One region of the Pseudomonas sp. PME37.24/025 genome, then DNA from elsewhere that is predicted to be linked to it. Evidence: riboswitches for the same ligand, from Rfam matches in the RefSeq annotation. Region 1 holds a riboswitch; the other holds the start of a gene.

What was found. A riboswitch is a leader RNA that binds a small molecule or an ion and turns the genes downstream of it on or off. The one in region 1 is predicted to bind cobalamin.
Region 2: linked by a shared signal. The riboswitch ahead of ACZ3HH_RS00795 (CbtB domain-containing protein) and the one ahead of cobO (cob(I)yrinic acid a,c-diamide adenosyltransferase) in region 1 are both predicted to bind cobalamin.

The regions. Positions count from the first base shown of each region.
Region 1 covers NZ_JBVHNK010000015.1:129,046-136,145, reverse strand. The annotation lists gene bluB (5,6-dimethylbenzimidazole synthase) at 1-431, opposite strand, end outside; gene ACZ3HH_RS25200 (cobyrinate a,c-diamide synthase) at 428-1,753, opposite strand; gene cobO (cob(I)yrinic acid a,c-diamide adenosyltransferase) at 1,764-2,375, opposite strand; cobalamin riboswitch at 2,457-2,690, opposite strand; gene ACZ3HH_RS25190 (hypothetical protein) at 2,845-3,429, shown strand; gene ACZ3HH_RS25185 (PQQ-dependent sugar dehydrogenase) at 3,498-4,811, shown strand; gene ACZ3HH_RS25180 (C40 family peptidase) at 4,976-5,512, opposite strand; gene ACZ3HH_RS25175 (C40 family peptidase) at 5,678-6,316, opposite strand; gene hda (DnaA regulatory inactivator Hda) at 6,544-7,100, opposite strand, start outside.
Region 2 covers NZ_JBVHNK010000001.1:208,646-215,745, reverse strand. The annotation lists gene nfuA (Fe-S biogenesis protein NfuA) at 1-279, shown strand, start outside; gene cobM (precorrin-4 C(11)-methyltransferase) at 482-1,228, opposite strand; gene ACZ3HH_RS00805 (cobalamin biosynthesis protein) at 1,311-1,724, opposite strand; gene ACZ3HH_RS00800 (CbtA family protein) at 1,721-2,428, opposite strand; gene ACZ3HH_RS00795 (CbtB domain-containing protein) at 2,440-2,631, opposite strand; cobalamin riboswitch at 2,753-2,979, opposite strand; cobalamin riboswitch at 3,237-3,452, shown strand; gene cobW (cobalamin biosynthesis protein CobW) at 3,554-4,615, shown strand; gene cobN (cobaltochelatase subunit CobN) at 4,619-7,100, shown strand, end outside.

The DNA of each region.
Region 1 (7,100 bases):
GACGCCAGCCAAAGGTTCTGGATGGCGCAGGACAATGAGGCCATGTCCATTTCCGGTAGCGTACGACGGCCGAAGATATGCCGTTCACGATCGTCCATCAGCGCGGCAACCAGCACCTCGGCGCAGTCGTTGATGCCTTCGACCTTGAGCTTCATGAATTCGTCGGAGCGTTCGCCGAGGGCTTCGGCGGTGCGGATGCGTTCTTCTTCCACCAGCTGCTGGATCTTGCCGCGCAGTGCCCGGTCGCTGATGCGGATGAAACGCCAAGGCTGCATCAGGCCGACACTTGGCGCCTGATGCGCGGCTTCGAGCAGACGCCTCAGTAACTCGGGTTCGACGGTGCCGCCGCTGAAGTGCCGCATGTCGCGGCGCTCGGCAATCGCGCGATAAACAGCTTCGCGTTCGGCTTCGGAAAATGCGTTGTCCGTCATGGCCTGCTCGCGAAGGCGACCTCAAGGTCTGGCACAAACAGCGCGGCAATCGCCGATGGATTAGATGGGAAATAGAAATGCACGTAGGACGCCGTCATCCGCCCTTCCCGATAAACCGCCTCAGCCCCTCGCCCGCCATTCGGGCTCAGCCCACGAGCAATCGGCTCAAGTTCGGTGCTGGTCAATGAGTGGTGATAGGTGTGCCCACGCAGCAAACCTTCCGGCAATTCAACCGCCTGCAAAGCCAACGCGGCAAGACGCTTCTGCATCACCGCATCACCAGCCAGCAGGCCAACCAGTTCAGCGCGAGTGCCCTCGACATCAGTCAAGGAATCCAGCAGGTACAGCATGCCGCCACACTCGGCCAACAACGGTTTGCCCGCTGCGTGGTGAGCGCGGATCGCGGTCAGCATCGGCGTGTTTTGCGACAACGCCACATGGTGCAATTCGGGGTAACCTCCGGGCAGATAAAGGCTGTCTGCCTCCGGCAATTCAGTGTCGCGGATCGGCGAAAAGAAAGACAATTCGGCGCCCATGGCCCGCAGCAGATCCAGGCTCGCGCCGTAGGTAAATGCGAAAGCTTCGTCCCGGGCCACGGCAATTCGCACACCGGCCAGCAACGGTTCGGCTGCAATCATTTCAGGCGCGGCGAATTCCACGGCCGGCGGTAGGGTCACATCGCAACTGCTGGCCAGTGAATCGGCCGCCGCATCGAGACGCAGGTCGAGATCATTCAGTTCGCTGGCCTGAACCAGGCCCAGATGCCGACTCGGTAATTCGATCCCGGTCTCCCGGGACAACGCGCCGTACCAGCGCAAGCCTTCAGTCAGGCTGCCTTCGAGCAACTGCGCATGGCGCACGGTGCCGACCCGGTTGGCCAACACACCGGCAAACGGCAAATCCGGCTGATAGCGCGCAAGGCCCAAGGCCAGCGCACCAAACGTCTGCGCCATGGCAGTGCCGTCGATCACGCCGAGCACCGGCACACCAAAGTGCCGCGCCAGGTCGGCGCTGGACGGCGTACCGTCGAACAGCCCCATGACGCCTTCGATGAGGATCAAATCGGCATCGCCAGCGGCCTCCCACAATAGCCGCCGACTTTCCTGCTCGCCGACCATCCACATGTCGAGTTGATAGACCGGTGCACCGCTGGCGCGCTCAAGAATCATCGGATCGAGAAAATCCGGGCCGCATTTGAACACGCGAACCTTGCGCCCCTGATTGCGATGCAAACGGGCGAGCGCGGCAGTGACAGTGGTCTTGCCCTGACCGGAGGCCGGCGCGGCGATCAGTACCGCCGGGCATTGACGATGGCTATTCATAAAGTGCAGTTCACAGCTCAACGCCTTTTTGCGCTTTGATTCCGGCTTGGAAGGCGTGCTTGATCATGCCCATTTCAGTGACGGTGTCGGCCAGCTCGATCATCTCCGGCTTGGCGCCACGACCGGTGACCACCACGTGCTGCATCGGCGGACGGGCCTGCAAGTCGCTGAGCACCTGATCGAGATCGAGGTAGCCGTGCTTGAGGGCGATGTTCAATTCATCAAGCACCACCAGGCCAATGGCCGGATCACGCAACAATTCGCGGGACACCGCCCACGCGGCTTCGGCGGCGGCGATGTCGCGCTGGCGGTCCTGGGTTTCCCAGGTAAAGCCCTCGCCCATCACATGAAAACGCACTTGCTCCGGGAAGCGCCGGAAGAACAGCTCCTCGCCGGTGCTGGTGCGACCCTTGATGAACTGCACCACGCCGCACTGCATACCGTGGCCCATGGACCGCGCAAGCATGCCGAACGCCGAGCTGCTTTTGCCTTTGCCGTTGCCGGAGAGCACCAGCAGCAAACCGCATTCATTCGGCGAGTTGGCGATGCGTTCGTCGATCACCGCTTTTTTTCGCAGCATGCGCGCCAGGTGGCGTTCGTCACGATCGGGGGTATCAGTCATGGGGGAGCTCTCCGTTGAGGCTGGATAACGGCGGGCAGGCACAAGAATAGACGGCAAGAAGCCTGGCATCGCCCACCGTGATGCCGTTGGATGAATCAGGCCGGTCTCCGGGCTCATGAGCGGCTTGCGCCTGACTGCGCGCCTTCCCATGTCGACAGTCGACACAGTGGCTCTCGGCGCAGTCTTCACTCATTTACCGTTGCGGGGGCAGCGCCGGGATCATGACTCTTCGTTGCTTGAAGATAGTCACTCACCGGTTTCCCTGTTTCACTCTGTCGACCAAGGTCACAGAGCACCTGAAACAAGCCGCGAAGGTTAGAGGGTTGGGGATGGAGCGTCAATTAAAGCCGGGGCGTCGCTGAGCGAATAACTGCCGTCGATCAATTAACTGACGCCAATCTTGTGCCACACTGCCAGCAGTGATATCAAAGAGCCACAACCTGACAACACAATAACAAGGGTGAGCCACATGCAAGGCATGATCATCAGCAATCCGAAGCTGGAATTCCTGCGGCCGGTGCTGGAACGCTGGTTTGACTGTATCGACCGCTACAACGCCGTGCGCGGCGATAACGATACACCTTACTGGTACGACGAAAACGCCAACCTCGGCCTGCTCTCCGCCGCGGCCTGGATGGCAGAAATGATCACGCTGCAACAAACGTCGACGCGCAAACAGACCGAAGAAGGCGAACGCAACGCCCGCGCCGATCTGTTTATCGCCAGCAGCGAAGAACGCGCATATCTCCAGGCCACCCAGCGCTGGCCGCGAGTCAATAGCCTGAACCTGACCCAGGCACTGGCGGACATCACCAGTGACGCGAAGCGAATCAGCTACGCCAGCGATCTGAAACTCGGTTGTCTGTTTGTCGCGCCACAAAAAGCCCAACACAGCGCCACCCCAGAAGAACTCCAGGACATGGTCGACGACCTGCAAAAGGCACACACCTGCGCCGTGGCCTGGTATTTCCCTTATGCCTACCGCAAGTTGCGCAATGAAGCCGGCAACTATCATCCAGGGATCGCCGTATTGCTCAAGGAAGCCCGCGGCTGACGGGTTGAACCATCGAACGTCTACGCTTCTCTATGATTACGTCAATGCATTCATAGGGAAGATCAGTAATGCACAAACCCCAGCTCGTTTTCATCATCGCGCTCGCCGGAGGGCTCGCCGCCTGTGGTGAAACCTCCAGCCTGCAAGTCTCGGACGGAACCGGACCGTCGCCCAAGCTGCCAGAGCCGAATAAAACCCTGATCCCGACAGTGAACATCGCCCCGGCGATCGGCTGGCCTGAAGGCAAGAAACCCGTCGCCGCGGCCGGGACTCAAGTGGCGGCGTTTGCCGAAGGCCTCGATCATCCGCGCTGGCTCTATGTGCTGCCCAACGGCGATGTGCTGGTAGCCGAAACCAACGCGCCGCCCAAACCCGATGATGGCACAGGCATTCGCGGCTGGGTCATGGGCAAAGTCATGGGCCGCGCCGGCGCCGGAGTCCCCAGCCCGAACCGCATCACCCTGCTGCGGGACAAAGACCACGACGGTGTCGCCGAAACCCGCACGGTGTTTCTGGAAAACCTCAACTCGCCGTTCGGCATGACCCTGGTCGGCAATGACTTGTATGTCGCCGACACCGACCGCCTGCTGCGTTTCCACTACGAAAATGGCGAGACGGCGATCAAGTCGCAGCCGATCAAGGTGGTCGATCTGCCGGGCGGCACGCTGAATCACCACTGGACCAAAAACGTCATCGCCAGCAAGGATGGCAGCAAGCTATACGTCACCGTGGGCTCGAACAGCAACGTCGGTGAAAACGGCATGGATCAGGAGGAAGGACGCGCGGCGATCTGGGAAGTGGACCGCGCCACCGGCAACCATCGGATCTTTGCCTCGGGGATTCGTAATCCAAACGGTTTGGCCTGGGAGCCTCAGAGCGGCGCACTGTGGACCGCCGTCAACGAGCGTGACGAAATCGGCAGCGACCTGGTGCCGGACTACATCACATCCGTGAAGGACGGTGGGTTCTACGGCTGGCCTTACAGCTATTACGGCCAGCACGTCGACATTCGCGTCGAGCCGCAAAACCCTGAGCTGGTGGCCAAGGCCATTGCGCCAGACTATGCAGTTGGGCCACATACCGCGTCACTGGGCCTGACGTTTGCCGAAGGCAGTAAACTGCCTGCACCGTTCACTCAAGGCGCTTTCATCGGCCAACATGGCTCGTGGAACCGCAAGCCGCTCAGTGGCTACAAAGTGATTTTCGTGCCATTCAGCGCCGGCAAACCGACCGGACAGCCGGTGGATGTGCTCACTGGTTTCCTCAATGACGAGGAAAAAGCCATGGGCCGGCCGGTGGGCGTGGTGATCGATCAGCAGGGTGGCTTGCTGGTGGCGGATGATGTGGGGAACAAGGTGTGGCGCGTTTCCGCGGCTAAATAATGCGATTACTGCCAGACGAAAACCCTGTGGGAGCGGGCTTGCCCGCGATAGCGGCAGCCCAGACTACATCGATGTTGAATGTGCCGACGTCATCGCGGGCAAGCCCGCTCCCACAGGAGATCAGCGTTTACGACAGAGCGTGCGAGCGGTCATGACAACCTCCGCTACGGATTATGTGCCAAGTGCTCGGGCTGCAAGACGCGCTTGGCGCTCAGATAGGCTCTCTGCCAGTAAGCTTTGGACAAGCTGTCCAGCTTGACCGTGCCGCCCGTGGCTGGCGCGTGGACGAAGCGGCCTTCGCCGACATAGATCCCGGCGTGGCTGACCTGGGAGCCGCCATTGGTGGCGAAGAAAATCAGGTCACCGGTTTGCAGGCCTTCCTTGCCGATATTGGGGGCCTGCATGCCGATCATCTCGCGGGTGGAGCGAGGCAAGGAAATGCCTGCGACATCGCGATACACGTAACCGATCAGACCGCTGCAATCGAACCCGGAATCTGGCGTGTTGCCACCCCAACGATAAGGCGTTCCCACCAGACCCAGCGCGCGAAACAGCACGTCTTCTGCCGCAGGGGAAAAGGCTTGGGAAGGACCGAAAACAATTGGAGCGCGGACTACCGGCGCAGGTGGCGGTGTGCGGCTGGCGCAGGCGCTGAGCAGCGCTGCGAAGAACATGAGTGCGAGGCGGGCCGACATCGTCATAAGCAGAACATCCTGATCTGGCTGCGGCTTTTTCTGCCACTAAGACAGAAAAGAAAACCGCCTGCGTAGAACGCAGGCGGTTTGCCATCAATAATAGATCAGGATTCTAGCGGCTACGCGGCAAACTTCAAGTAAGACTTTAAGTTCGCCTTACAAACTGTCCGCTTACTTACGTGCAGTGACGATAGCCGGTGCCGTATTCGGCGCCATCGCGAGTGCGCGCTTGGCTTCGATGAAGGTCTTGTTCCAGTAGCTGTCGCCCAGGCTATCGATCCGGACACCACCGCTTTTGCGGCTGCTGGAGTGGATGAACTGGTTATCACCCAGGTAGATCCCGGCGTGACTGACACGACCGCGACGACCATTGGTGGCGAAGAACAGCAGGTCACCCGGCTTGAGGGCGCTGCGAGCAACCAGAGGAGCGTCAACGTTGATCATTTCGCGAGTGGAGCGCGGCAGGTTCATGCCGGCCTCTTCACGAAACAGATAACCGATGAAGCCACTGCAGTCGAAACCAGCCTCGGAGGTGCCGCCGAAACGGTAACGGGTACCAATCAGGGACATGCCACGTTCGAGGATGCTGTCGGCCAGAACCGGAAGCTGGTACGACTTGCCGCCGGCGAAGTCTGCCAATTCTTTATCGGTGGCCAGCTCTTCCTGGAAAAGAACGGAAGAAGACTGCGCGGTAACTGAATTTGAAACCTGCTGTTTTGGCGCTTGCTGGGACACTGGAGAGTGGGCAGCGCAACCAAACAACAGGGTGACGAGTGCGAGAGGCACGAGGGGTGCGAAGCGATTTAGCATGGGCACGACCGTGGCTGATAGTTTCTAAAGAAGCCGAGACTATGCCCGCTATCAACCTCATTTGCAAATTCAATCGATCTTTATGTGACTTATCGGTTTCTCGTTTACATCTAAGCGCTTAAGCCCATTTTGAACTTTTGCGCTGCCTGCCATCTTGCAGGAAAGCGGATTTGTTGCCGCCTGAAATTTGCCGAAGCCCGCGTAAAACCTGAGCTTGATCAGGTTTTTTACCAACCAAGGGTTTCTTTCAGGAACGGGATTGTCAGCTTGCGCTGAGCTTGGAGGGAGGCCTGATCGAGGCGTTCAAGCAGCTCGAAAAGCGCACTCATGCTGCGGGTACCGCGGGTCAAAATAAAATGCCCGACCTCGTCGGTCAGGTGCAGGCCGCGACGGGATGCGCGTAACTGCAAGGCACGCAATTTGTCTTCGTCAGAGAGCGGGCGCATCTGGAAGATGAGTGCCAGTGTCAGCCGCGACTTGAGATCCGCCAGCTTCACCGGCAGTTCGCGCGGGGATGTCGAGGCCGCGATCAGCAGACGCCGGCCACTGTCACGCAGACGATTGAACAGATGGAACAACGCCTCTTCCCAATCCGCCTTGCCGGCGACCGCCTGCAGATCGTCCAGGCAGACCAGTTCGTATTGTTCGAGGTTGTCGAGGATTTCGATGCCGCGGTCCAACAACTCGGCCAATGGCAGGTACACCGCCGGCTCCCCCAGTTGTTCGAAGCGCAGACACGCTGCCTGCAACAAATGCGTGCGCCCTACCCCGTCCTTGCCCCAGA
Region 2 (7,100 bases), on a different contig from region 1:
ATGGTCAATGCCGACAGCCCGGTTAACGAGCGCATCAACTACTACCTGCAAACCGAGATCAACCCGGGGCTGGCCAGCCACGGCGGTCAGGTCAGCCTGATCGATGTGGTCGAAGATGGCATTGCCGTGCTGAAATTCGGCGGCGGTTGCCAGGGCTGCGGTCAGGCAGACGTTACCCTGAAGGAAGGCATCGAGCGCACCTTGCTCGAGCGTATTCCCGAGCTCAAGGGTGTTCGTGACGTGACCGACCACACGCAGAAAGAAAACGCCTACTACTAAGGTGTTCGCTGCGACATAAAAAAACGGTGCCCGTGAGCGCCGTTTTTTGTGGGTGATCGATAACCTGTGGCGAGGGAGCTTGCTCCCGCTCGACTGCGAAGCAGTCGCAATCCAGCCGATGCATTTTCCTGTGATGAATGCGTTGGCTGATTTGGGACCGCTGCGCGGTCCAGCGGGAGCAAGCTCCCTCGCCACAAGTGCTTCAGGGCCTGTACAAATGCGCATGCCCCGCGCGATACAACGACGATTCACTGAAGTGATCGCTGCCCAACACCCGGCCCACCAGAATCAGCGCCGTGCGGCGAAACCCCTTGGCTTCAACCTTCCCGGCAATATCCGCCAGCGTCCCCACCACCCAATCCTGATCCGGCCAGGTCGCCCGATGAATCACCGCGATCGGGCAATCGGCGCCGTAGTGCGGCAGCAATTCGGTGAGGATCTTCTCCAGATGATTGACCCCCAAGTGGATCGCCATCGTCGCCCCGTGCTGCGCCAGACTGCCCAACTCTTCACCGGCGGGCATCGCGGTCTTGTCGGCGTAGCGGGTCAGAATCACGCTCTGTGACACGTCCGGCAAGGTCAGTTCAGCACCCAAAAGGGCCGCGCAGGCGGCAGTGGCGGTGACGCCGGGAATGATTTCGAAAGGGATGTCGAGTTCACGCAAGTAGCGAATCTGCTCGCCAATCGCGCCGTACAGGCTCGGATCGCCGGAATGCACCCGGGCCACGTCCTGGCCGTTGGCATGGGCGGTCTTGATCAGCTCGATGATCTGTTCCAGGTGCAATTCGGCGCTGTTGACCACCTGTTCGGCCCGGTGGCCCTCCAGCACGGCGGCGGGCACCAGGGAGCCTGCATAGATGATAACCGGGCAGCTACGAATCAGCCGCTGGCCTTTGACGGTGATAAGTTCCGGGTCGCCGGGGCCTGCGCCAATGAAGTAGACGGTCATCGTCGTTTCCTGTCAGAAAAAGGGCATGGGCACGCTTCAGATGAAGATTGCTCATGATCGAAGGCGGGGATTATCGGGGATTTTACGCGGCGCTGGCCAATGCAAGAGTGGCCTGGGCGTATTTCTGTCGTGGAATCAGCAACTTTGCCGGTGCTTGAGCCAACTGTTCGGCCAGTGCCAGCGCGGCACTTTCCGCTACGCCGTAACAGCCGGTGCGTTCGAACGCGATATCCGAGTGGTGGCTGAGTTGCGGTTCATAACCGGCCAATTGTTCGCTGCTGAAGTACATCAACGGCAATGCCAGCTGTTCGGCCAGTTCGATCAGGGCGGGCTCTTCGCGCTTGAGGTCGATACTGGCCAGGGCCTTGATCTGACGAAGCTCGATTTGATGGGCCTGTAACGCCTGATCAAGTAGCGCCCGCAGCGTGCTGACGGGGCAGCCGCGCTGGCAGCCCAGGCCGACCACCAGGGTCGGCGCTGTGCTGACGTCAGTCATGCGCAGTATTGGCCATCGCTTTTGCGGCGGAACAACCAGGCACTGATCAGGCCCAGGGCCAGCCAGAACGCCATGTTGGTCAGCTGCGAAGCGATTTTGAACTGCGCCTCCAGGGCTTCCGGCGCCAGCATCGAATGGACTTCCGGTTGCGGTGCACCGATCACATGAGGCACGGCCAGGATCGCCACGCCAAGAATCTTCATCAACCAGTGGCGGCTGAATACGATGAGCGCGATGCCAACAGCGGTGGATGCGGCAGTGCCAATCCACCAGATCTGCCGTTGCGCCAGATCTGCTGCGGCAGTGCCCGGCAGCTCAGGTGGCAGGCCGAGGGTTGGCGCCAGCACGAACGTCGCATAACCGGCCAGACCCCAGAGCAGGCCCTGAGAGGTACGGCGTGGAGCGCGCAAGGTATAGAGGCCCGCGAACATCAGGGCGAAACCGACCGCTACCACCAGATTGCCGCCGGTGGTCGACAGCACGCGCTGCCAGCCGTCTTCAGGTTCCCAGGCTTCGGCGTCGTGGGTGTGAGCGGTGACAGCACCCGCGGCATGCTCGTGGATTTCGACAGCGGCCGGCTCGGATTTTTCGTAGGTCTCGGCCTGCAAAATCAGCGGGGCAACCCAAAAGCTTTGCAGCAGGGTCAGCAGCAGGGCGGCCAGCAACCCGGTGAAACCTGCGGTTTGCGCAATACGCTTGATCATGTCAGCAGGTCTCAATGGCACGGAAAGGCGGAGCTGTGACGGGTATCGTGCGCGGCATTGTGTACCGCTTCGATGTGCGAGAAACCGGCGAAATACACAAGGCACGCGCCAAGGATCGACGCGCAAAAAGCGGCGGTCAGGCGTTGGCTCAAGGTTGAAGTAGTGCTGGCGGTGCTACTGGCGGTACTGCTGATGATCGACATGGCGCTTCCCTCTGGTCTGTCAGCGGGTGAATAGAGCGCATGAAAACCTCCGCACGCCAGGGCACGCAGAGATTTCGAACAGCGCCCGCCCACCGCGGGTTTGTTATTCAGTGAACGTAAAACTCACTTTGTGTTGCGGGCCGGTCTCCGGGCTCGCGAGGGGCAGGGCTTGCGCCGACACCTGCAAGCATCACCTTCCCATGCCATATGACGGGCACAGTGGATCTGACGCTTCACTCGCTTACCGTTGCGGGGGCAGCACCGGACTGACATGGCTTTGAGTAAAGCACATGATTCACCGGTTTCCCGTTTCACCCTGTGAAGGGCACCCGTAACAAGGCGTGTAGGAGAGCATGGGCGGGGGTTGGGCGTCAATTGGCAAGGGTTCTCAACTGACACCAAATACCTGTGGCGAGGGAGCTTGCTCCCGTTCGAGCGCGTAGCGGTCGCATCAAATTCATGCGGTCTGTCCATTAGATACGCATCGCATGGTTTCACGACTGCTTCGCAGCCGAACGGGAGCAAGCTCCCTCGCCACAGGCAAGCCCCCTCGCCACAGGTGATCGCATTCTCCTATAGAACATTGACCCGCCCCCATACGATGCGTAGCCTTGCGCTTTCGAGGTTCTTCGGCATCTGCCGAAGCTAAGAAGGGAACGCGGTCGATGCCGCGGCTGCCCCCGCAACTGTGAACGGTGATGTTCGCTGCCACGCCACTGCAAGCCCTGATCCATCAGGTTCGCGGGAAGGCGCAGCGAATGCCAGGCCAATAAGGCCGGCACACCGTCAGCCAGGAGACCTGCCTCGACACAGATTCTCACTACAACCGGGCGGGGTGATCCGGTGGCGGAACTCTTGCGCGCGCGCACCTGCCGCAGCGATTGTCGTCCCGTATGCCCGCCACCTTGCCAAAGGGCATCCGATGAAAACACTGGCCAAACTCCCCGTCACCATCGTTACCGGCTTCCTCGGCTCGGGCAAAACCACCTTGCTGCGGCACATGCTCGACAACGCCCAGGGCCGTCGCATCGCGGTGATTGTCAACGAGTTCGGCGAGCTGGGTATCGACGGCGAAATCCTTAAGCAGTGCTCGATCGGTTGCACCGAAGAAGAAGCCAACGGTCGCGTCTACGAACTGGCCAACGGCTGCCTATGCTGCACGGTTCAGGAAGAATTCTTCCCGGTGATGCGCGAACTGGTCGCGCGTCGCGGCGACCTCGATCACATCCTGATCGAAACGTCGGGCCTGGCCCTGCCAAAACCTTTGGTTCAAGCTTTCCAATGGCCAGAAATCCGCAGCGCCTGCACGGTTGACGCGGTGATCACCGTGGTCGACAGCCCGGCCGTCGCTGCTGGCACCTTCGCTGCGTTCCCGGATCAGGTTGATGCCATGCGCAAACTCGACCCGAACCTGGACCACGAATCGCCGCTGCACGAGCTGTTTGCCGACCAACTGGCCAGCGCCGACCTGGTGATCCTCAACAAGGCCGACCTGATCAGCGCTGAAGACCTGGCCCGCGTGCGCCTGGAAGTCGCCGAAGAATTGCCGCCGGCGGTGAAAGTCATCGAAGCCAGCAGCGGTCGTCTGCCGCTGGACGTGCTGATCGGCCTCGGCGCCGGTTCCGAAGAACACATCGACAGCCGCCACAGCCATCACGATCATCACCATGAAGGTGAGGACGACCACGACCACGACGCGTTCGATTCCATCTCTATCGAGCTGCCACAAGCCGACGAAAGCCTGCTGATGGATGCACTGACTCAACTGGTGGTCCAGCATGGCATCCTTCGGGTCAAAGGTTTTGCAGCGGTGCCGAACAAGCCGATGCGCCTGCTGATCCAGGGCGTGGGCACGCGCTTCGACAAGCACTTCGACCGTCAGTGGGGTGCTGAAGAAGCGCGCACCACCCGTCTGGTGTTGATCGGTCAGGATCTGGACGCAGCTCAGCTCGAAGCGCAATTGCGCGCTGCGCTCAGCGTTTAAACCATGCACCTGCTCAGGACCCAGCCCGGCGGTTTCGTGTCGGATGACAACATTGCCGACCTTGGACAAACCCCCGCCGAGCTGGTGATTCTGTGCAGCGGCGATTCCAGCCTGGCGCTGCTCGCCGAAGCGGCGCAGCAGTTGCCCGACGATTACCCGAGCGTGCGCCTGGCCAACCCGATGCAGGTGCAGAATCACGCCTCGGTCGATCTCTACGTCGACGAAGTGCTGCGCCACGCCAAAGTGATTTTGATCTCGCTGCACGGCGGCATCGCCTATTGGCGTTACGGCATCGAGCGTCTGGTGGAATTGTCCGAGCGCGGCGTGCAACTGATTCTGGTGCCGGGTGACGATCGCCCGGACCCGGAACTCAGTGACCTGAGCACCGTAACCGCGCAAGACCGCGACCGGCTCTGGCACTTCCTGCGTCAGGGCGGCATGGCCAACGCGCTGGACCTGTTTCGCTGCCTCGCCAATCGTTGGTTGGACCGCGACTACCCCTGGTCCGAGCCGCAAACTCTGCCACGCACCGCGATTTACCACCCGCAAAAAAGCCCCGCAGAACTGAAGGATTGGCAAGCCGACTGGCAAGCTGATCAGCCGGTGGCGGCGGTGCTGTTTTACCGCTCGCATTTGCAGGCGGCGAACACCGGTTTCATCGATATTTTCTGCCAGCGTTTGCAAGCAGCGGGGTTGAACCCGTTGCCGATTGCGCTGGCCAGTTTGAAAGAGCCTGGCTGCCTGACGGTGGTCGAGGACCTGCTGGATGAAGTCGAGGCGGGGGTGATTCTCAACACCACCGGTTTCGCCCAGTCCAGCCCCGAAGCGCCGCATCTGCGACCGTTTCGCCGCAATATTCCGGTGATCCAGGCGATCTGCGCCCAGGACAATGAACCCGGTTGGCGCGCCAGCGAGCAGGGCCTCGGTCCCCGCGATCTGGCGATGCACATCGCACTGCCGGAACTGGATGGGCGAATCATCAGCCGGCCGATCAGTTTCAAGGATCTGGCCTGGCGCAGTGAGCGCAGCCAGTCCGACGTGGTCTGCTACCGGCCGCAACCTGAGCGCATGGATTTTGTCGCCGAACTGGCGCGGCGCTGGATCGATCTGGCGCGAGTGCCTAACGGTGAAAAACGCATCGCCCTGATCCTCGCCAACTACCCGACTCGCGACGGGCGCATCGGTAATGGCGTGGGTCTCGACACTCCGGCTGCGGCATTGAATATCTTGCGCGCCCTGCACGCCGAAGGTTATCCGCTACCGGCCGAGTTGCCGGACAGCGGCACCGCGCTGATCCAGCAATTGCTCGGCGGCGTCAGCAACGACCTCGACACCCTCGACCAGCGTCCCTGCCATCAAAGCCTCGCGCTGGACGACTACAACCTGATGTTCAACGCACTGCCCGAGGCTAATCGCCAAGCCGTGCTGGAGCGCTGGGGCGCCCCCGAAAACGATCCAATGTTCCGCGGCGGACGAATGATGATTGCCGGTCTGCGCTTCGGCTTGACCTTCGTCGGCATTCAGCCGGCCCGGGGTTACCAAGTCGATCCAAGTGCTGTCTATCACGACCCGGACCTGGTGCCGCCCCACGGCTATCTGGCGTTTTACTTCTGGTTGCGCAACACCTACGGCGCTCACGGCGTGATCCACGTCGGCAAGCACGGCAACCTCGAATGGCTGCCGGGCAAGGGCGTCGGGTTGTCGGAAAACTGCTGGCCGGACGCATTGCTCGGGCCGCTGCCGAACATCTATCCGTTTATCGTCAATGACCCGGGCGAGGGCGCCCAGGCCAAGCGCCGTACGCAGGCCGTGATCATCGATCACCTGATGCCGCCGCTGACCCGCGCTGAAACCTACGGTCCGCTGCGCAATCTCGAATTGTTGGCCGACGAATATTACGAAGCGCAATTGCTCGATCCGCGCCGCGCCCGGGAGTTACAGCGCGACATTCTGCAATTGGTGCGCGACACGCACATCGACCGCGAACTGCAACTGGACGAGAAGCTCGACAGCGATGCCGATGCGGCGATTTGGTTGCCGCGTCTGGACACGTATTTGTGCGACTTGAAGGAGTCGCAGATCCGCGATGGCCTACACGTGTTTGGCGAGTCGCCGGTCGGGCGGTTGCGCATCGACACCTTATTGGCCTTGCTGCGCATTCCTCGCGGTGATGGCCGTGGGGCGCAATCGAGCTTGTTGCGGGCATTGGCCAAGGCGTTTGAATTGGGCTTCGATCCGCTGGATTGTGCGTTGGCCGAGCCTTGGGTCGGGCTGCGTCCGGATGCCCTGTTGTCGGTCAGCGATGAGCTATGGCGCACAGCGGGCGATACCCGCGAGCGACTGGAGCTATTTGCCGCTGAACTGATCTTGCTGACACTGAACCCATCTCAAGCCCACCACGACCCCTGTGGGAGCGGGCTTGCCCGCGAAGGCGGCGTGTCAGTCGACATTGATTTATCTGACCCACCGCTATCGCGGGCAAGCC